DNA from 3 places in the Lysobacter sp. BMK333-48F3 genome. Region 3 is predicted to be linked to each of the others. Evidence: riboswitches for the same ligand, from Rfam matches in the RefSeq annotation. Region 3 holds a riboswitch; each other region holds the start of a gene.

Region 1 (5,701 bases), 270 kb from region 3:
GCCGGTTGCCAATCGCTGCCGCGGCGCTGGCGCAAGGTCTCGATCAACTCCGCCAACGGCGAATCGGCGCGCGCCGCGCGCGCGCTGCCGGCGACCAGGGCGTACGGCGGCTCGCCCTGGGCCAGGAACACCGCGACTTCGGGCCGGTAGCCCAGGCGCAGCACCGGCTCGCCCGGCACCGCGCCGTTGGCGCGCAGCCGCCAGTGGCGGTCGCGCACCGTCGCCGCCAACTGGCGCGCAGCCGAGCGGTCGCCGGCGCCTTCGCCATCGACCCGGTACGCCATCCACGGCCCGGCGCGCGCGACCCAATGCCCCTCGGCCGTGTCGCGACTGCTCAGCCGCCACTCCAGGGCGTGATTGCCCGGCAGGGCCACGTCGGCCTGCTGGATCGGAAAGCGCCCGTCGAGCTCGAATTCGAACTCGACCCGGCCCTCGCTCTGTTCGACCCGCCGCCCGGTGAGCTCGCGCCACTGCAAGGGCGCGGTCGCCGCGTCCGCGGCCAGCTCGGCCACCACTGCGCTGATCGGCGCCGCCGCGTTCGGATCCTGCGGGGTCAGGCGCAGATAGCGCGCCTGCTCGCCGACCGGATCGAACACGATGCGCCGCTGCAGCAAGCGCTGGCCGCCGCGCTGCAGGTCGAGCAGCCGGCCGCTGCTCGACACCGCGCGCCATTGGTCGAGATCGTCGCTGGCCTCGACCCGGTACGCCGCCTCCAGCGCGGCGCCGGGCGCCCATTCCAGTTCCAGCGCCAGGATCGGCGAGCGCAGCCGGCTGGCGTCGATCAACAACGCGGTCTGCGGCGCGCGCGCGCCGCCGGTGCTGCGCGCTTCGACCCGGCGCAGGCGCCCGTCGGTTTCGACTTCGCTGATCAACTCCCAACCCGCGCCGGCCGCGTCCGCCGGCGCGGCCGGCAAGGCGAACCACGGCAGGCTGGCGCGTTGCGGCGCGCGCGCCAGCGGTTGTTCGGGCGCGAACACCGCCGCCGGCACCGGCTTGCCGGCGCTGTCGAGCACGTCGAGGTCGCGCAATCGCGCATCGCGCGCCTGGCGGTACACCGACTCGTCCAGCACCACCCGGTAGGCGCCGCCGTCGTCGCGGCCGAGCCGCAAGGGCCACTGGCGCGCGTAGTCGTCGCGGGGCGCGGCGACGGCGGCGAGCGGCAGCAGGCACAGCGCGGCGAACGCGCGCGGCAGGGAACGCAACGCAACAGTCGGGAAGTTCAAACGCCGGTCTCCGCGGAGTCGGATGAAGTAGCCGTCGAGGACGAAGAACGCGCTGCCGGCGCCGCAGCGGACGGCGGCGCCGGCGCGAAGTAGCCGACCACGGTGCACAGCAGGCCGTAGGCGATGAACGAGGCGATGCCGAGCAGATTGCCGAGGTGGCCGCGGTCGACCAGCACCAGCTTGGCCAGCACCACCGCCATCAGCACCGCGCCGGCCAGCCACAGGCCGCGCTGGCCGCGGCGCGAGCCGGCGATCCAACCGGCCACGCCGAGCACGCTCCAGACCACGGTCAGACTGGTCTGCACCAGACTGGTGTCGAACATCGACGGCCCCCAGGGCACTCCGCCCCAGGCATGCGCAGTGCGCAGCACTTCCAGGGTGATCAGGCCGAACCCGGCCGCCGCCAGCAACGGCACGCGGCGCCGGCCCAGGCCGGCATCGACCAACGGCGAGGCCAGCCACACGCCGGCGATCGCCAGCGCCGCCCACTGCAGCAGGCCGAGCGGATTCAGCAGCGGCAACCACGGCAGCGGCGAGGACCGCGCCGGATCGAAGGCGTACAGTGCGATCGCCAGCCACGCCGCCAACAGGAACGAGGCCAGCGCCGGCGCGCGCCAACGCGGCAACTGCGCCGCCACCGGCCAGCCGATCGCGCGCGGACGCCACAACAGCAGGGCCGCGCTCGCCAGCACCGGCAACAACACCGCCGCGGCGCTCCAGCCACTGCCGTAGACCTCGTCGACCGGCACCGTGCGGCCGTCGGGCCGCAGCCAGCGGTGCAGGCCGATGCCGATCGCCAAGGTCCAGGCCCACAGCCAGCCGGCATGGGCGAAACCGAGTTCCGGTCCGGCGCGCTCGCGCAGCGCGGCCAGGCTACGCGCGCCGCACAGCGCATACACCGCCCAGGCCAGCCAGCCCAGTGCGGCGAACGGCTGCCCGTGCGCTTCGACCTGGGCGAACACCAGCGGCACCGCCGCGAGCAGGGCCAAGGTCGCGGTCGCCGACAGCGCGCGCCAATCGTGGCGGCGGAACACCTCGGCCGCGGCCAGGCCGGTCGCGGCGACCAGCATCAGCACCGCATCGACGCGTTCGCGCGCAATCACAAACTCGGCGATCTCGCTGCCGACCGCGCCCAGCCACCAGGCCAGGCCCCAGACGTAATACGGCAGGGCCAGTCGCGGCGCGTCGCTGCGGCGATGGCTCCAGGCGCTGGCGAAACCGGCGACGGCGATCAGCAGCGCGCCGGCGAAGCTGGCGTTGAGCAGCGGCCGCTGCGCGTCCCACACCGCATCGCTGGCGCCGATCGCGAACGCGAAGGCGGCCGCCAGTTGCAGGCCGGCGCCGGTCAGCTGCGGCAGCAGGCGGTGCTGGCGCAGGCCCAGCCAGACCAGGGCCGCGCCTTCCAGGGCGAACACGCAGGCGGTGGCTTCGGCCGCCAGGGCCAAGGGGATCGCCAGGGTCGCAAAGCCCACCGCGAGCAAGGCATAGGGCGTGGCCAGACCGACGAAGCGCGCATCGCGGCGCAGCGCCGCGGCCAGCAGCGCGTACAGCGCGCCCAGGCCCAGCGCGCAGAACGCCAGCGGCATGCGCTCGCCCTCCAGCAAACCCGCTTGCAGCGAGAACGCGATCAACGGCGTGCCGAACACCAGGCAGCCGTCGATCAGGTCGCGCCGGCCGGCGGCGCGGCGGCGCGCGTACAGCACCGGGATCAGCAGATAGAAGGCGAAGAACAGCAGCAGGAACGGTTCGGTGCTGGCGAAGTGCTCGGCGCGGTAGCGCAGCACGCCCCACAGCGTGCCGATGCCCCAGGTGAAGGCGAAGCCGAGCAGGTTCAGCGCCCGCCACGGCCGCCACCAGGCGATGGCGAAGATGCCGGCGTTGAGCACGGCGTAATAGCCGAACAGGGCGACGTGGTTGCCCGAGCCGGTCGACAGCCAGATCGGCGCGAGGAAGCCGGCCAGGATCGCGAACACCGCCAGCGCCAACGCGTTCTGCCGCACCGCCAGCACCCCGGCGCCGGCCACCAGGGCCACGCTGAGTCCGAACGCGGCCGCGGCCGGGATCATCCCGTACAGCTTGAACGCGGCGAACACCACCAGCAGCAGCACGCCGATCGCGCCGCCCTGCAGGCTCAAGGCGAACGCGCGCTTGCGTTCGCGCTGGCGCCAGCCGAACACCAGGCCGGCCATCGCCGCCAGGGCCACGCCGCTCAGGCGCAACTCCATCGGCAGGCGCATCCAGCCCTGGTCGCTGGCGTACTTCAGCAAGGCGGCGACGCCGGCGAACAACACCAGCACGCCGACCTTGACCGGCACGTTGCCTTCGCTGAACCAGCGCCGCAGCCAGCGCAGGCCGAGGGTGAACACATCCGGCGGCGGCGGTGCGGCCGGCGCGCGCGGCGCGCGCGGCGCGGCCGGGCGCGGCGGCAAGGGCGGCGGCGCGGCGCGCGCGGCCACCGGCGGGGCCGACGGCAACGGCGGCGGCACAGGCGATGCGGACGCCGGATCGTCCTGGGCCGCGACGACCGCTGGCGGCGCGACGGCCGGGACCGGCCGCGGCGGCGCTTCGCCCGCCATGCGTTCGGCCAGGGTCGGTTCGCGCGTCTCGGCCTGGCTGCGCAGGCCGGCCAGCGCGCGCTCCAGTTCGCTCACCCGCGACTTCAGCCCGGCGATCTGGACCAGGGCGACCACGAGCAACACCGGCACCAGCAGCACCGCCAGCGCCAGCAACACGAGTAGTGATTCCATCACGCTTTCCCGGTCCTTATGGCGCGCACGTTACACCATGCCGGGCTTGGCGATTAAGGGGCTTGACTCTCTTCGCATCTCACTGCCTCACCATATATCGCGTTGACGGATCGCGCGAACCACACTATGTTGTGCCCGTCGGTGCCGGTCGCGAGATCGGCTGAAAAGGGAAGCCGGTAGGGGCAAGGCGTTGGACGCCGCCCGAAGCCGGCGCTGCCCCGCAGCGGTATGGGAAACGAACGGGTCATGGCACTGGGCGGAGCGCCTGGGAAGCGGCCTTAGTAGGAGGAACGAGCCGAGAGCGCAGAGACCTGAGCAGCGAACGAGCGGCGCCCCGCTCTCACTCTCATGTCTCTGCGCTCTTTCTCGCTCTGAAGTCCCGAGCCCGAAGACCTGCCGACAGCCGCGCGCCTGCACACCGCGCGGTACCGGCCCAGGAGTCTTCGGGGGAAGACGGCCGGTGTCGCAACGCGAGGGCCTCGTCGCCGTCGCGTCCGTCCGTTTCGGCGCCATGCGCGGAACGGGCCGCGCCCGTCTCGGCGCGTGCGACACCCTGCCAGCACGCTCCCGAGTTTCCGCGCCCGCGGGGGCACGGCCGTGCCATCGGCGACGCCGCGCGCGCGGCCCGTCGCGATGGCGCGTCCGCACTCTCCGCACGCCGTCCTTCGCGGGAAGGACGGCGACCCGTGCGCCCATGCCCCGGAGACGCCCATGACCACGCTCGCCACCGATCCTTCCGTCGCCGCCGCCCCCGCCGGCGCCGCCCCGCCCCGCCAGGACGCCTCCGCCGCGCCCGGCTTCGCCCTGACGCCGCCCGCGGCCAACCTCACCATGAGCGTGACCAAGCGCAGCGGCCGCCGCGAACCGGTCGACCTGAACAAGATCGTGCGCGCGGTGACCCGCTGCGGCGAAGGCCTGTACTCGGTCGATCCGATGCGCGTGGCCACCCGCACCATCTCCGGCCTGTACGACGGCGCGACCACCCGCGAACTCGACGAACTGTCGATCCGCACCGCCGCCCTGCTGACCGCCGAGGAGCCCGAGTACGGCCGCCTCGCCGCGCGCCTGCTGGCCGGGGTGATCGAGAAGGAAGTCGCCGGAGTCGAGATCCACGCTTTCTCGCAGTCGATCCAGCGCGGCCACGAACTCGGCCTGATCAACCAGCGCCTGCTCGAATTCGTCCAGGCCCATGCGCGCAAGCTCAACGACGCGATCGACCGCGGCCTGGACGCCCGCTTCGACTACTTCGGCCTGCGCACCCTCTACGATCGCTACCTGCTGCGCCACCCGACCGCGCGCACCGTGATCGAAACCCCGCAGCAGTTCTTCCTGCGCATCGCCTGCGCGCTCAGCGAGGACGTCGGCGACGCCCTGGCGCTGTACCGGCGCATGGCCCAGCTCGACTACATCCCGTCCTCGCCGACCCTGTTCAACGCCGGCACCACCCACGAGCAGCTGTCGAGCTGCTTCCTGCTGGACTCGCCGGACGATTCGCTGGAAGCGATCTACAAGCGCTACATGGACGTGGCCAAGCTGAGCAAGTTCAGCGGCGGCATCGGCCTGAGCTATACCCGGATCCGTTCGCGCGGCTCGCTGATCCGCTCGACCAACGGCCTGTCCAACGGCATCGTGCCGTGGCTGAAGACCCTCGACGCCTCGGTCGCCGCGGTCAACCAGGGCGGCAAGCGCAAGGGCGCGGCCTGCGTGTATCTGGAGCCCTGGCACGCCGAC
Region 2 (5,701 bases), 1.9 Mb from region 3:
GCAGGGGCGGCGGGTGCGGGTATTCAAGACCGGGCCGGATTTTCTCGACCCGATGGTGCTCGAGCGCGCCAGCGGGCAGCCGGCCAGCGGTTATCCGGCCTATCAACTCGATCTGTGGATGTGCGGCGAGGCCGAGGTGCGCGCGCGCCTGCATCGGGCGGCCGGCGAGGCCGACCTGATCCTGATCGAAGGGGTGATGGGACTGTTCGACGGCAAGCCGTCCAGCGCCGACCTGGCGGTCGCGCTCGGCGTGCCGGTGCTGGCGGTGATCGACGGCTCGTCGATGGCGCAGACCTTCGGCGCGCTCGCCACCGGCCTGGCGCGCTACCGCGACGACGTGCGCGTGTACGGCGTCGCCGCCAACCGGATCGGCAGCGAGTATCACGCGCGGCTGTTGCGCGAGAGCCTGCCGGAGTCGCTGCGCTGGCTCGGCGCCTTGCCGCGCGATCCGGCGATGGCCTTGCCGGAACGGCACCTGGGCCTGGTGGCGGCGGGCGAACTCGGCGATCTGGATGCGCGTCTGGACGCGCTCGCCGACGCCTGGGGCCGACACGCCGACGCCGAACTGCCGCCGCCGGTCGAGTTCGCCGCGAGCGCGCCGCCGCCGGTGCCGCCGGTGCCGCCGGCGTTGCGCGGCAAGACCATCGCGATCGCCCGCGATGCCGCGTTCTGCTTCCTGTATCCGGCCAACCTCGATTTGCTGCGCGAAGCCGGTGCCGAACTGGCGTTTTTTTCGCCGCTGGCGGGCGATGCGCTGCCTTCCTGCGACGCGGTATGGCTGCCGGGTGGGTACCCGGAACTGCATTTGCCGGCTTTGTCGGCGCGCACCGACCTGGGCGCGGAGCTGCGCGCGCGCCGCGACGCCGGCACGCCGATCCTGGCCGAATGCGGCGGCCTGCTGTACGCGCTGGACCGGCTCAGCGACCGCGACGGCGCCCAGGGCGAGATGGCCGGCCTGCTGCCGGGCCACGCCGCGTTGCAGCCGAAGCTGGCCGCGCTGGGGCTGCAATCGGTCGCGCTGCCCGAGGGCGAACTGCGCGGCCACACCTTCCACTACGCGCGCGCCGAGATAGCCGCTGCGCCGATCGCGCATTCGCACAACCCCAACGGCGGCCCCAGCCGCGAGGCGCTGTACCGCGACCGCCGGCTCAACGCCAGCTTCGTGCACTTCTATTTCCCTTCCAATCCCGACGCGGCGGTGCGTCTGTTCTTGCCTTGAATGCCCTGCCATGAATGCTCTGCCATGAGCCCGCCGTCATGAGCCTGTCGTCATGAGCGCCGCGTTGCTGGTGCTGACCCTGTTCGCCGGGGTAATGCTCGACGCCGCGCTCGGCGAACCGCGGCGCGCACATCCGCTGGTCGGTTTCGGCCGATTGGCGCGGGCGATCGAAACCCAGGCGCACGCCGACGGGCGCCTGCGCGGCGTGCTGGCCTGGGTGCTGGCGGTGGTTCCCATCGTCGCGGCGACGGCTTACGTGCAACTGGCGCTGGCCGCGTGGTCGGCCTGGGCCCAGGTGCTGTTCGGCGCGGTCGCACTGTATCTGTGCATCGGCTTGCGCAGCCTCGACGAACACGCGATACCGGTGGCCTGCGCCTTGCGCGACGGCGACCTGGAAGCGGCGCGGGCCGCGGTGTCGCGCATCGTCAGCCGCGACACCGCCGCGCTGGATGCCGAGCGCGTGGCCGCGGCGGCGACCGAGTCGGTGCTGGAAAACGGCAACGACGCGGTGTTCGGCGCGCTGTTCTGGTTCGTCCTGCTCGGCCCGGCCGGCGCGGTCGGCTATCGCCTGGCCAATACCCTGGATGCGATGTGGGGCTATCGCACCCCGCGCTACCAACGCTTCGGCTGGGCCGCGGCGCGTATCGACGACGTGCTGAACTGGGTGCCGGCGCGACTGACCGCGATCACCTATGCCGCGCTCGGCGACACCGCCGCGGCGTGGCGCTGCTGGCGCACGCAGGCGGCGCACTGGGACAGCCCCAACGCCGGCCCGGTGATGGCCGCCGGTGCCGGCGCCCTGCGCGTTCGCCTGGGCGGCGCCGCGCCGTATCACGGCGTGTGGGAACCGCGGCCATCGCTGGGCGAAGGCGAGCCGCCGGATGCGGGCTCGGTCGAACGCGCGCAGCGCCTGGTCGGGCGCGGCGTGTTGCTGTGGTTGGCGGCGATCGCGTTCGGCGCATGGGCCTGGCGCGCGCTGTGACGCGCCGCGTCGGCCGCGCGGCGCGAGCTTCGCGCCATACCGCGCTGTGCAGTTGCGGCGCCTTCAGCGCTCGCCTAAGCTCGCGCCGTCCACAGGGTTCGCCGCGCAAGCCATCGCGCGGCATCGGCCGCAAGGCCGAAGGGAAGTCCGGTGACGCCGGCGCCGCGATGCGGCCCGGCCATTCCGGCGCAGCCCCCGCTGCTGTAAGCCTGACGAATCCGCCCACATGCCACTGGTCGCCGCGACCGGGAAGGCCGGCGGAGGAGGTCGACGGCGAGCCAGAAGACCGACCCTGCGGCGATCAGTCGAACATGCGCTCCGGGGTGCGGGCGCGGGACTGGAGTCGAATCCCGATCGCGTCGCGCCCGGCCCCGGCCGCTGCGTACGCGCGCGGGCCGGGTTCGTGCGTGGACGCGTCGCGGCACAGCGGCGCGCCGGCGCCGGCCGCTCCGGATCTGCAGGCATCCCGTGCGCCAGCACCGGAGACCGCCCGCTTGTCCGTCCGAACTTCCCATCGCAGTACCCGCCGCTTCAGCCGCCATGCTCCCGCGTTGCGCCGCCTCGGCCTGGCCCTGGCCGGCCTGGCGTTCGCGCAGGCCGCCTGCGCCGACGATTCCACCACCCTCGACGCGGTGCAGGTGCGCGCGCAGTCGCCGCTGGAGCGCGTCGCCGAGGCCGGCAGCCGGCTCGGCCTGAGCCTGCGCGAGTTGCCCGCCGCGGTCGAGATTCTCGACGGCGAAACCCTGCGCGAACGCGGCGACGATACGCCGCAACGCGCGCTGGCGCGCGCCGCCGGGGTGGTGCCGATGGGCGCGCCCGGCAACGGAAATTCTTCGCTGAGCCTGCGCGGTTTCTCCGGTCACGGTTCGGTGGCACAGGTCTACGACGGCACCCGGGTGTTCGTCGCCTCCGGCACGCTGAGCTTTCCCGGCGACACCTGGCAGCTCGATCGGATCGAAGTGTTGCGCGGCCCGGCCTCGGTGCTGTTCGGCGACAGCAGCGTCGGCGGCGTGGTGCACTACGTGCCGCGCGCCCTGCAAAGCGCGCCGCGGCGCGAGGCGATGCTGGCGATGTCGAGCTGGGACGGTTACCGCTTCGGCCTCGGCGCGGGGCAGGGCGTGGGCGAGCGCGTGCGCTGGCGCGCCGACCTGACCGGCGCCGGCGGCAACGGCGAGATCGACCGCGCCGGCTACGAACGCTACGGCTTCTCCGGCGCCCTGGCCTGGGACCTGAGCCCGCGCCTGACCGCGACGCTGAAGTACGACGGCGGGCGCCGCCACGATCCGCGCTACTTCGGCACGCCGCTGGCCGACGGCCGCCTCGACCGTCGCCTGCGCGAGCGCAACTACGACGTCGCCGACAGCCATATCCGCTACGACGACGGCCTGGCGCGGCTGCGCTTCGACTACGCCCTCGGCGAACGCGCCCAACTGGTCGCCGAGACCTACCATGTCGCGATCGACCGGCGCTGGCGCAACGCCGAAAGCTACGCCTTCGATCCGCGCAAGAACCTGGTCGTACGCAGCGACTTCATCGAGATCGGCCACGACCAGGAACAATGGGGCCAGCGTTTCGACCTGCTCGCCGCGGGCGAGCTGTGGGGCCGAGCGCAGCGCCTGAACCTGGGTGTGGAAGGCGCGCGGGTGCGTTTCACCCACAGCAACAACGGCCCCTACGGCGGCCGCGACACCGTGCCGGCGTTCGATTTCGCCCCGGGCGGCTTCGTCAACCTGGCCGGCACCCAGCCGCGTTTCGGCACCATCACCCGCCAGCGCGCGCTGTACCTGGAACACAGCGTCGAGCTGTGGCCGCGCTGGACCCTGGTCGGCGGCCTGCGCCGCGAGCGCATCGAACTGCAGCGCAAGGAGCTGCTGACCGGTACCGGCTTCGGCGTACGGTTCGATTTCACCGCCTGGCGCCTGGGTGCGGTGTTCGCGCTCGACCAGCGCACCTCGCTGTACGCGCAGACCAGCAAGGGCATCGATCCGATTTCCGGGCTGGTGACCCTGCCGCTGGCGCAGAAGGACTGGTCGCTGACCCCGGCGCGGCAGATCGAGCTGGGCCTGAAGCAGAGTTTCGCCGGCGGCCGCGGCGATTGGACGCTGGCCGCGTACCGGATCGAGAAGCGCAACCTGCTCAGCCGCGACGAAGAGGACCCGAACCGGGTCCAGCAGATCGGCCAGCGCAGTTCGCGCGGGCTGGAGCTCGGCCTGGGCTATGCGTTGTCGCCGCGCTGGCGGATCGACGCCAATGCCGCGCTGCTGGACGCGCGTTTCGACGATTTCAGCGAAGTCGTCGCCGGCCGTCTGGTTTCGCGCGACGGCCGGACTCCGGCGAACACCCCGGAGCGGGTATTCAACCTGTGGCTGGGCTTCGATCCGATCGAGGCCTGGAACGCCTCGCTGGGCTTGCGCCGAGTTGGACATCGCTACAACGACAACGCCAACAGCTCGCGCATCGACGGCTATACCGTCGCCGACGCACAGCTGTCCTGGCGTGCGCGCGTCGGCAGTCGATTGACTCTGCGCGCGCGCAACCTCGGCGACGCGCTGTACGTTGGCTCCGGCCGCTCGCAGGCCCTGCTCGGCCCGGGACGCGAGTTCGAGCTGGAATGGGCGCAGCGTTTTTGAACGCACTCAAGCGCCAGTTGCAGTGGTGGCATCGCTGGTTGGGCGTGTTCCTGGCGCTGCCGGTGTTGCTGTGGTTCGTGTCCGGTGCGGTGTTGCTGTTCGTGCCGTTCCCGCGCCTGAGCGAAGCCGAGGCGCGCGCCGGGCGTGCGCAGCTGGCGTTGGCGGCGGTGCGCATCGACGCGCGACAGGCGGCGCAGGCGGCCGGGCTGGACGGCCCGCCGCAGCGCGCGCGGCTGGGCATGCTCGGCGCACGGCCGGTATGGCGGCTGCGCGATCGCGACGAGCGCTGGCATCTGGTCGGCGCCGACGACGGCCGCGTGCTGCCCGCGCTCAACGCCTCGGCCGCGGCGGCGGTAGCGCGCGATTTCCAGCGCCGGCGCGGCGAACCGGCCGCGACGCCGCGCTACCTCGGCCGATTGGAGCGCGATCAGTGGACCCTCAACGGCCTGTCCGGCCTGCGTCCGCCCTTGCACAAGCTGCGTTTCGCCGATGCGCGGGCGACCGAGTTGTACGTCTCGGCGACCACCGGCGAGGTGGTGCGCGACAGCACCCGCAGCGAGCGCGGCTGGAACTGGGTCGGCGCGATCGTGCATTGGATTTATCCGACCGCCTTGCGCGCGCAACCGGCGCTGTGGCGGCAAGTAGTGATGTGGCTGTCGGGCGCGGCCTTGCTCGCCGCGCTGGCCGGCGTGGCGATCGGCTCCTGGCGCAGCGTCGACGCCTGGCGGCGCGTGCGCCGGGTCACTCAGTACCGCGGCGTGTACGCCTGGCACCACTGGCTCGGCTGGGGCGGCGGGTTGCTGATGCTGAGCTGGCTGTTCAGCGGCTGGATGTCGATGGGGCCGCTGCGCGCGCCGCCGAACCCGGCGC
Region 3 (5,701 bases):
CGCATTCGCCGATGGGCGGCGATCCGGACAACCGCGTGGTCCACGTCACCGGCCGCGTCGCCGGCACCCAGCCCAGCCGCTGGCGCGGCCAGCTGCGCCGCCCGGCCTCGCTGCAGCCCCAGCCTCAGCCGCAACCCCAGCCGCAGCCGCAGCCGCAACCGCAGCCCCAACCGCAGCCGCAGCCGCAGCCACAACCGACCGTGCCGACGCCGCCGACCGCGATCAGCCTGTCGCTCAAGCTCAAGTTCGTGCGCCAGGAAGAACGCAAGAAGCTGACCCTGCGCTACAACCGCGCCGAGGCCACGCGCCGCACCTACGCGCCGCAGGGCTTCTTCGGCCTGATGCTCGGCGACCTGCGCGACAAGTCCAAGTACTTCAAGGAAATCGACCTGGACGATCCGTTCTTCCGCCAGTTCGCGGTCGAGGCCAGCCTGCCGATCGCGTTCGAGCCGATCGACCTGCTGTCGGCCCAGGTGGCTTTGGATTACGGCGATAAGAGCAATCCGCGCGACCACAAGCACGCCGACTTCGTGTTCACCCCGGACGACCACGGCGTGCGCCGGTTCGAAGTGTTCATGAACCAGACCCGCGACATCGACTACGACGCCGCCTACCAGTTCCACTTCAATCCGCAATCGGACTGGGCCGCCGACCGGCACTCGTACACGATCCCGGCGTCCTCGACCGAGGACCGCACCTTGTTCGTGAACCCTTACGAGCACGTCGAGTTCCGCGAGATCAACGCGATTCCCGGCGACATCGACTGGGACGTGATCGATTCGATCGAAGTGCGGCTGCAGGCGCGCGGCTATTCCAGCCCGGAGCCGCGCACCAGCCTGATCCTGAGCAAGGACAGCGGGCCCAAGACCTGGCGCCTGCGCGGCGCCAAGCCGGGTCCGGCCAACCGCGGCGTGACCTATCAGCTGATACAGCGGCGCAAGGGCGCGTCCCAGCCGGATCCGGCGACCGCGCCGGTCGAGGTCGACGTGCCGCAGATCGTGGTCCACGACAGCTTCGAGGACGCGCTGCAACTGGAGTTCATCCCGACCTTCGACCCGCTGCAGGTCAAGCGCGTCTACATCGACGTCAAGTACAAGGACGGCAGCTACGAGCGCAGCGAACGCATCGAGATGCCGGGCGTGCAGACCGACCCGGCCAAGCTGCGCATCGCCCTGCGCAACAAGGACCTGCGCAAGTACCGGCGTCGCTACACCTTCGTCGGCATGCAGGGGCAGTTCGACCAGCGCGCCTGGGTCGACGAGACCGAAGAACTGGTCGCAGTGCTGTGAGGCCGGCATGAACGCGATGCTTGCCGAACCTAATCGCGAACCGGCGGCCGAGGCGACGCCGGCGCTGCCCGCGCCGATTGCCGCGACCCTGCAGCGCCTGAGCCGGGTGCTGCCGGGCCCGGCCGCCGCGGCCGAGGCCTTGCTCGGCCGCACCCTGGCGCCGCTGTCGCGTTCGCTGTGGCCCGAGGTGGCCTGGGATTTCAGCGACCTGACCAACACCGGCGTGCCGGTGGAGTTCTCGTGGAGCTCGCGCGAGCCCAGCCTGCGTTGGGCCGCCGAAGTCGCCGCGCCGGAGACCGACGATCGCGAGCGACTGGCGCTGGCGGCGCAGGCCTTGGATTGGCAGGGCGACCTGAGCGCCTGGTTCGAACATCAGCGCCACGGCCGGCTGATCTTCGGCGCCTGGGCCTCGGCCCGGCACGGCGCGGACACCTTGGCGACCAAGCTCTACGTCGATCTGCCCGGCGGACGCTTGCCGCCGCAGTGGAGCGAACGCCATGCCTGGTTCCGTTCGCCGCTGCTGGTGTGGCGGCTGTGCGGGGTCAATCCCGACGGCGCTACCGAGTTCTATGCCCGTGCGCACGAACTCGACCGGCAGCGCCTGGCGGCGATGGCCCAGGCCGCGCTCGGCGACGCGGGGCCGCTGATGCGCCAGCTCGACCTGCTGCTGTCGGGCGCGGAACTGCCGCGCCCCAGCGGTCTGAGCCTGGTGTTGTCGGCGCAGGGCCAGCCGCTGGCCTTGAGCTGGTTCGTGATCGCCAAGGCGGTGTTCCGCGACGATGCCGAAGCCGGTGCGCGCCTGCAGCGCTGCGGCGACGAGAACACGGTGCCGGTGCACCGCGCGCTGATCGGCGGGCCGGAAGACGGCCGCTGGCGGCACGGCGTGATGGGCGTGGTCGCCGACGTGGCCGGGCGCTCGTGGGTGCAGTGTTCGTTGCGGCCGACGTGAGCTGTCGGAACGGGAGGGGTAGCGGCGGCCAGGTTTCCCTCACCCCAACCCCTCTCCCGCACGCGGGAGAGGGGCTTAGACGGTTCGATCAGATTCGATCAGGTTTTGCGACGATGGCGCAGTCGTTCCCTTCTCCCGCTTGCGGGAGAAGGTGCCCCGAAGGGGCGGATGAGGGCGCGTGGCCGCACTGGCGCGCGGCGATTGAGGATTCGCTCCCCGGCCCGAACGCATGGCGTTCGGCGTGAACTTTCGGGACGGGAGCGGTAACGGCGGCCAGTTGCCCTCACCCCAACCCCTCTCCCGCATGCGGGAGAGGGGCTTTGAGGGTTCGATCGGACTTCAACGCCGCCGCCGCAGTCCTTCCCTTCTCCCGCTTGCGGGAGAAGGTGCCCGAAGGGGCGGATGAGGGCGGCGGACAAGCCGCGGCGAATCGGCCTCAGTTGGCCGGCGCGTAGCGCAGGGTCAGGAACCACTCGCGGCCGGGCTGGTTGTAGTACGACACGGTCTCGTACTCGCGGTCGAACACGTTGGCCACGCGCGCCTGCAGGCTCAGCGCCGGAGTGAAGGCGTACTCGGCGCGCAGGTCGAAGGTGCCGTAGCCGCCCAGGCGGGTGCTGTTGGCGGCGTCGTCGTAGCGCGAACCGTAGCCGACCGCGGTGGCGCCGACGCGGAACTTGCCGAAGGCGCGGTCCAGGTCGATGCGGCCGCTGTGCTTGGCGCGGCGCGGCAGATCGTTGCCGCGGTTGAAGCCGCGACGGTTCTCGGTGTCGAGGAAGCTGGCGCTGGCAGCCAGGGTCCAGCCGGCGAATTCGGTGTCGATGCCGATCTCGGCGCCGCGCATGCGCGCGCGTTCGATGTTGTTGGGCAGGTTGATCGCCGCGTCGAAGGTGATCAGGTCGTCGGCGCGGGTGTCGAAGCCGTCGATCCGCGCGCTGAAGTTGTCGCCGCGGTAGGCCAGGCCGACTTCCCAGGTCTTGGACTCTTCCGGCTTGAGCTGGGCGTTGCCGAAGAACGGGTAGTACAGCTCGTTGAAGGTCGGCGCCTTGAACGCGGTGCCGTAGCCGACGGTGACGCGCCAGTTCTCGGCGAAGTCCAGACCCCAGGCGGCGCCGCCGGTGGTGTGGCCGCCGAACTGTTCGTTGTCGTCGCGGCGCAGGCTGGCTTCGAAGGAGTGGGCACCGAAGCGGCCCTGGTACTGGACGAAGCCGGCCTTGTTGTCGCGCTCGGCCTCGTCGTAGATGGTGTCGCTGTCTACGCGGTCGCGCAGCCAATCGAAGCCGGCGGTCAGCACGTGGCCGTCGGCGACGGTGAAGTCGGCCTGCAAGCTGGCGCTGTCGCGGTCGGTGCTGAAGAAGCCCATCGGCAGCGAGCCGAGGAAATTATCCGAACTGTCGACGTTGCGGCCGGCGACCAGCTGCACGTTGACGGTCTCGCTCGGGCGCCAGCGGAGCTTGCCGCCGATCACCTGCTGCACAGTCTCGGAGTAGTTGACGAAGCTGCCGTCGTAGTCGTTCCGGCCTTCGGCGCGCAGGGCCTGGCCTTCGATGCTCCACTGCTCGTTGAGATCGATGCCGCCGCGCAGCGACAGCGCGTGGCTTTCGTAGCCGTCGCGGTCCGGTTCGTCGGTGAAGCAGCCGGCGAACACCGGGAAACCGGCGCCGCGGCAGGCGTCGATGCCCTGGGTCTTGCGGAAGCTGTAGTCGGCGCCGAACCAGCCGCGGCCGCTGCGGCCGCCGAAGCCGCTGCCGAACTCGATCGCGCCGTTGCTGCCGCCGCCGACGTGGACGCGCGGAGCGAAGCCCTGCTGCTCGCGGCGGGTGAACACCTGGATCACGCCGCCGATGGCGTCGGCGCCGTACAGGCTCGAGCGCGGGCCGCGGACGATTTCGATCCGGTCGATCAGCGCCAGCGGCAGGTCCTGCAGCGAGGCCAGGCCGGAGGTCGGCGAGCCGATGCGGATGCCGTCGACCAGGAACAGCACGTGGTCGGATTCGCTGCCGCGCAGGAACAGGGTGCTGAGCTTGCCGGCGCCGCCCTGGTTGGACAGCGAGATGCCGGCGCGGCCGCGCAGCAGGTCGTTGAGGTCGCGGGCCTGGCTGCGCTCGATCTCGGTGCGGGTCAGCACTTCCACCGGGCTCAGGGCGTCGTTGACGCTGACCGCGGTGCGGTTGGCGGTGACCACGACCTCGTCGAGATCGGTGGCCTCGCCCGCGGGCGCGGCGAGGGCGGTGGCCGGCAGCGCGAGCGCGCAGGCGATGGCGAAGGACAGATTCAGGGCACGCATGGCAAAGCTCCACGACGCGCGCGTCGGCGCGCGTCAAAACGGCGAAGGAGGCGGCGGGGGAGGAGGCGGGCGACGACGGGCGCGCGAGAACGGCGGCCGTGCCGCGACGCCCTCCGCATCGCAACCGATGGCGCCTCAAGGCCGGTCTCCGGACTCGCGGGCGAAGCCGGCCGTGCCGGCTTCCGGTCGCGGCGCCTTCCCGTGCATCGCACAGTGGCGCAGGCCGCGACCTGGCTCGCTTACCGTTGCGGGGGCAGTGCCGGACTGGGCGCGGCGCCAGCGGAAGATCCGTCGGCCCGGGCGCGTCACCGGCTTCCCGTTTCAACCCCGCGGCGGTCGGCCGTGGGGTCACCTCGAAGCGGGGCGGATTCTACGCGATGGCGGGCGGGCTGTCCGAATGGGCTGTCCGAGGGGAGCCGCCCGGCCCATTGCCCGCGCGGCGGCATCGCCCCGGATCGGCGGCGGCAGGGCTGGGACGGTCGTTCGAATGGAGGCGGCCGCGGCCGCCCCGACTCAGTCGCGCTCGCCGTCTTCGGCGCGCTCGTCGTGCTCTTCGACGCCGCCGTCGCGGTCGAAACCGTCGCCGTGGTCGTCGTCGCGCTCGCCGGCCGCGGCGAAGCCGGCGCCGGCCTCGTAGCCGCCCTCGTCGGCGTGCACGGTGGTGCGCACCGGCGCGGCGGCCGGCTTGTTGCGCGGCGCCGGCAGCAGCGCGGTGGCGGCGTCGGCGGCCAGGATCAGTTCCTGCCGGCGCTCCTCGCTGATCTCCTGCCAGTGGCAGTCGAGCAGGGCGCCCTCGATCGCGTACAGCAGGTTGAGGGTCGGTTTGAAGCCGGCGCGCTTGACCCGCATGAAGGCCTCGACCGTGCCGACCGCGGCCAGGTCCTCGTGGGTGCGCAGGCCGACCTGGCGCAGCCAGGCGGCGCTCTTGGGACCGATGTTGCGCATCTTCGCCGCGCTCATGCCAGCGACTCCAGGTAGATCCGGGCCATCGCTTCCAGGCCGGCTTGATCGTCGGCGTCGAAGCGTTCCGGCAACGGACTGTCGAGATCGAACACGCCGATCAGCTCCTCGCCGCGCAGCAGCGGCACCACCAGTTCCGAACGCGAAGCCGCATCGCAGGCGATGTGGCCGGGGAAGTCGTGCACGTCGGCGACCCGCTGGGTCTGCCGGGTCGACGCC

The links. Region 3 has a riboswitch for cobalamin ahead of btuB (TonB-dependent vitamin B12 receptor). Riboswitches for the same ligand answer to the same signal wherever they lie in the genome.
Region 1: it holds a riboswitch for cobalamin, as region 3 does, so the genes downstream of both, K4L06_RS11185 (ribonucleoside-diphosphate reductase subunit alpha) here and btuB (TonB-dependent vitamin B12 receptor) in region 3, are expected to answer to the same signal.
Region 2: it holds a riboswitch for cobalamin, as region 3 does, so the genes downstream of both, K4L06_RS01675 (TonB-dependent receptor) here and btuB (TonB-dependent vitamin B12 receptor) in region 3, are expected to answer to the same signal.

Annotation. Positions count from the first base shown of each region.
Region 1 is NZ_JAIHOO010000001.1:2,637,828-2,643,528, reverse strand. Features, by position in the region: gene K4L06_RS11195 (DUF3999 domain-containing protein) at 1-1,202, opposite strand, end outside; gene K4L06_RS11190 (DUF2339 domain-containing protein) at 1,220-3,970, opposite strand; cobalamin riboswitch at 4,093-4,386, shown strand; gene K4L06_RS11185 (ribonucleoside-diphosphate reductase subunit alpha) at 4,802-5,701, shown strand, end outside.
Region 2 is NZ_JAIHOO010000001.1:434,023-439,723, reverse strand. Features, by position in the region: gene K4L06_RS01685 (cobyrinate a,c-diamide synthase) at 1-1,219, shown strand, start outside; gene cbiB (adenosylcobinamide-phosphate synthase CbiB) at 1,284-2,201, shown strand; cobalamin riboswitch at 2,342-2,489, shown strand; gene K4L06_RS01675 (TonB-dependent receptor) at 2,696-4,831, shown strand; gene K4L06_RS01670 (PepSY domain-containing protein) at 4,828-5,701, shown strand, end outside.
Region 3 is NZ_JAIHOO010000001.1:2,368,918-2,374,618, forward strand. Features, by position in the region: gene K4L06_RS10055 (hypothetical protein) at 1-1,289, shown strand, start outside; gene K4L06_RS10060 (hypothetical protein) at 1,297-2,238, shown strand; gene btuB (TonB-dependent vitamin B12 receptor) at 2,675-4,522, opposite strand; cobalamin riboswitch at 4,644-4,893, opposite strand; gene K4L06_RS10070 (TfoX/Sxy family protein) at 5,036-5,482, opposite strand; gene K4L06_RS10075 (GAF domain-containing protein) at 5,479-5,701, opposite strand, start outside.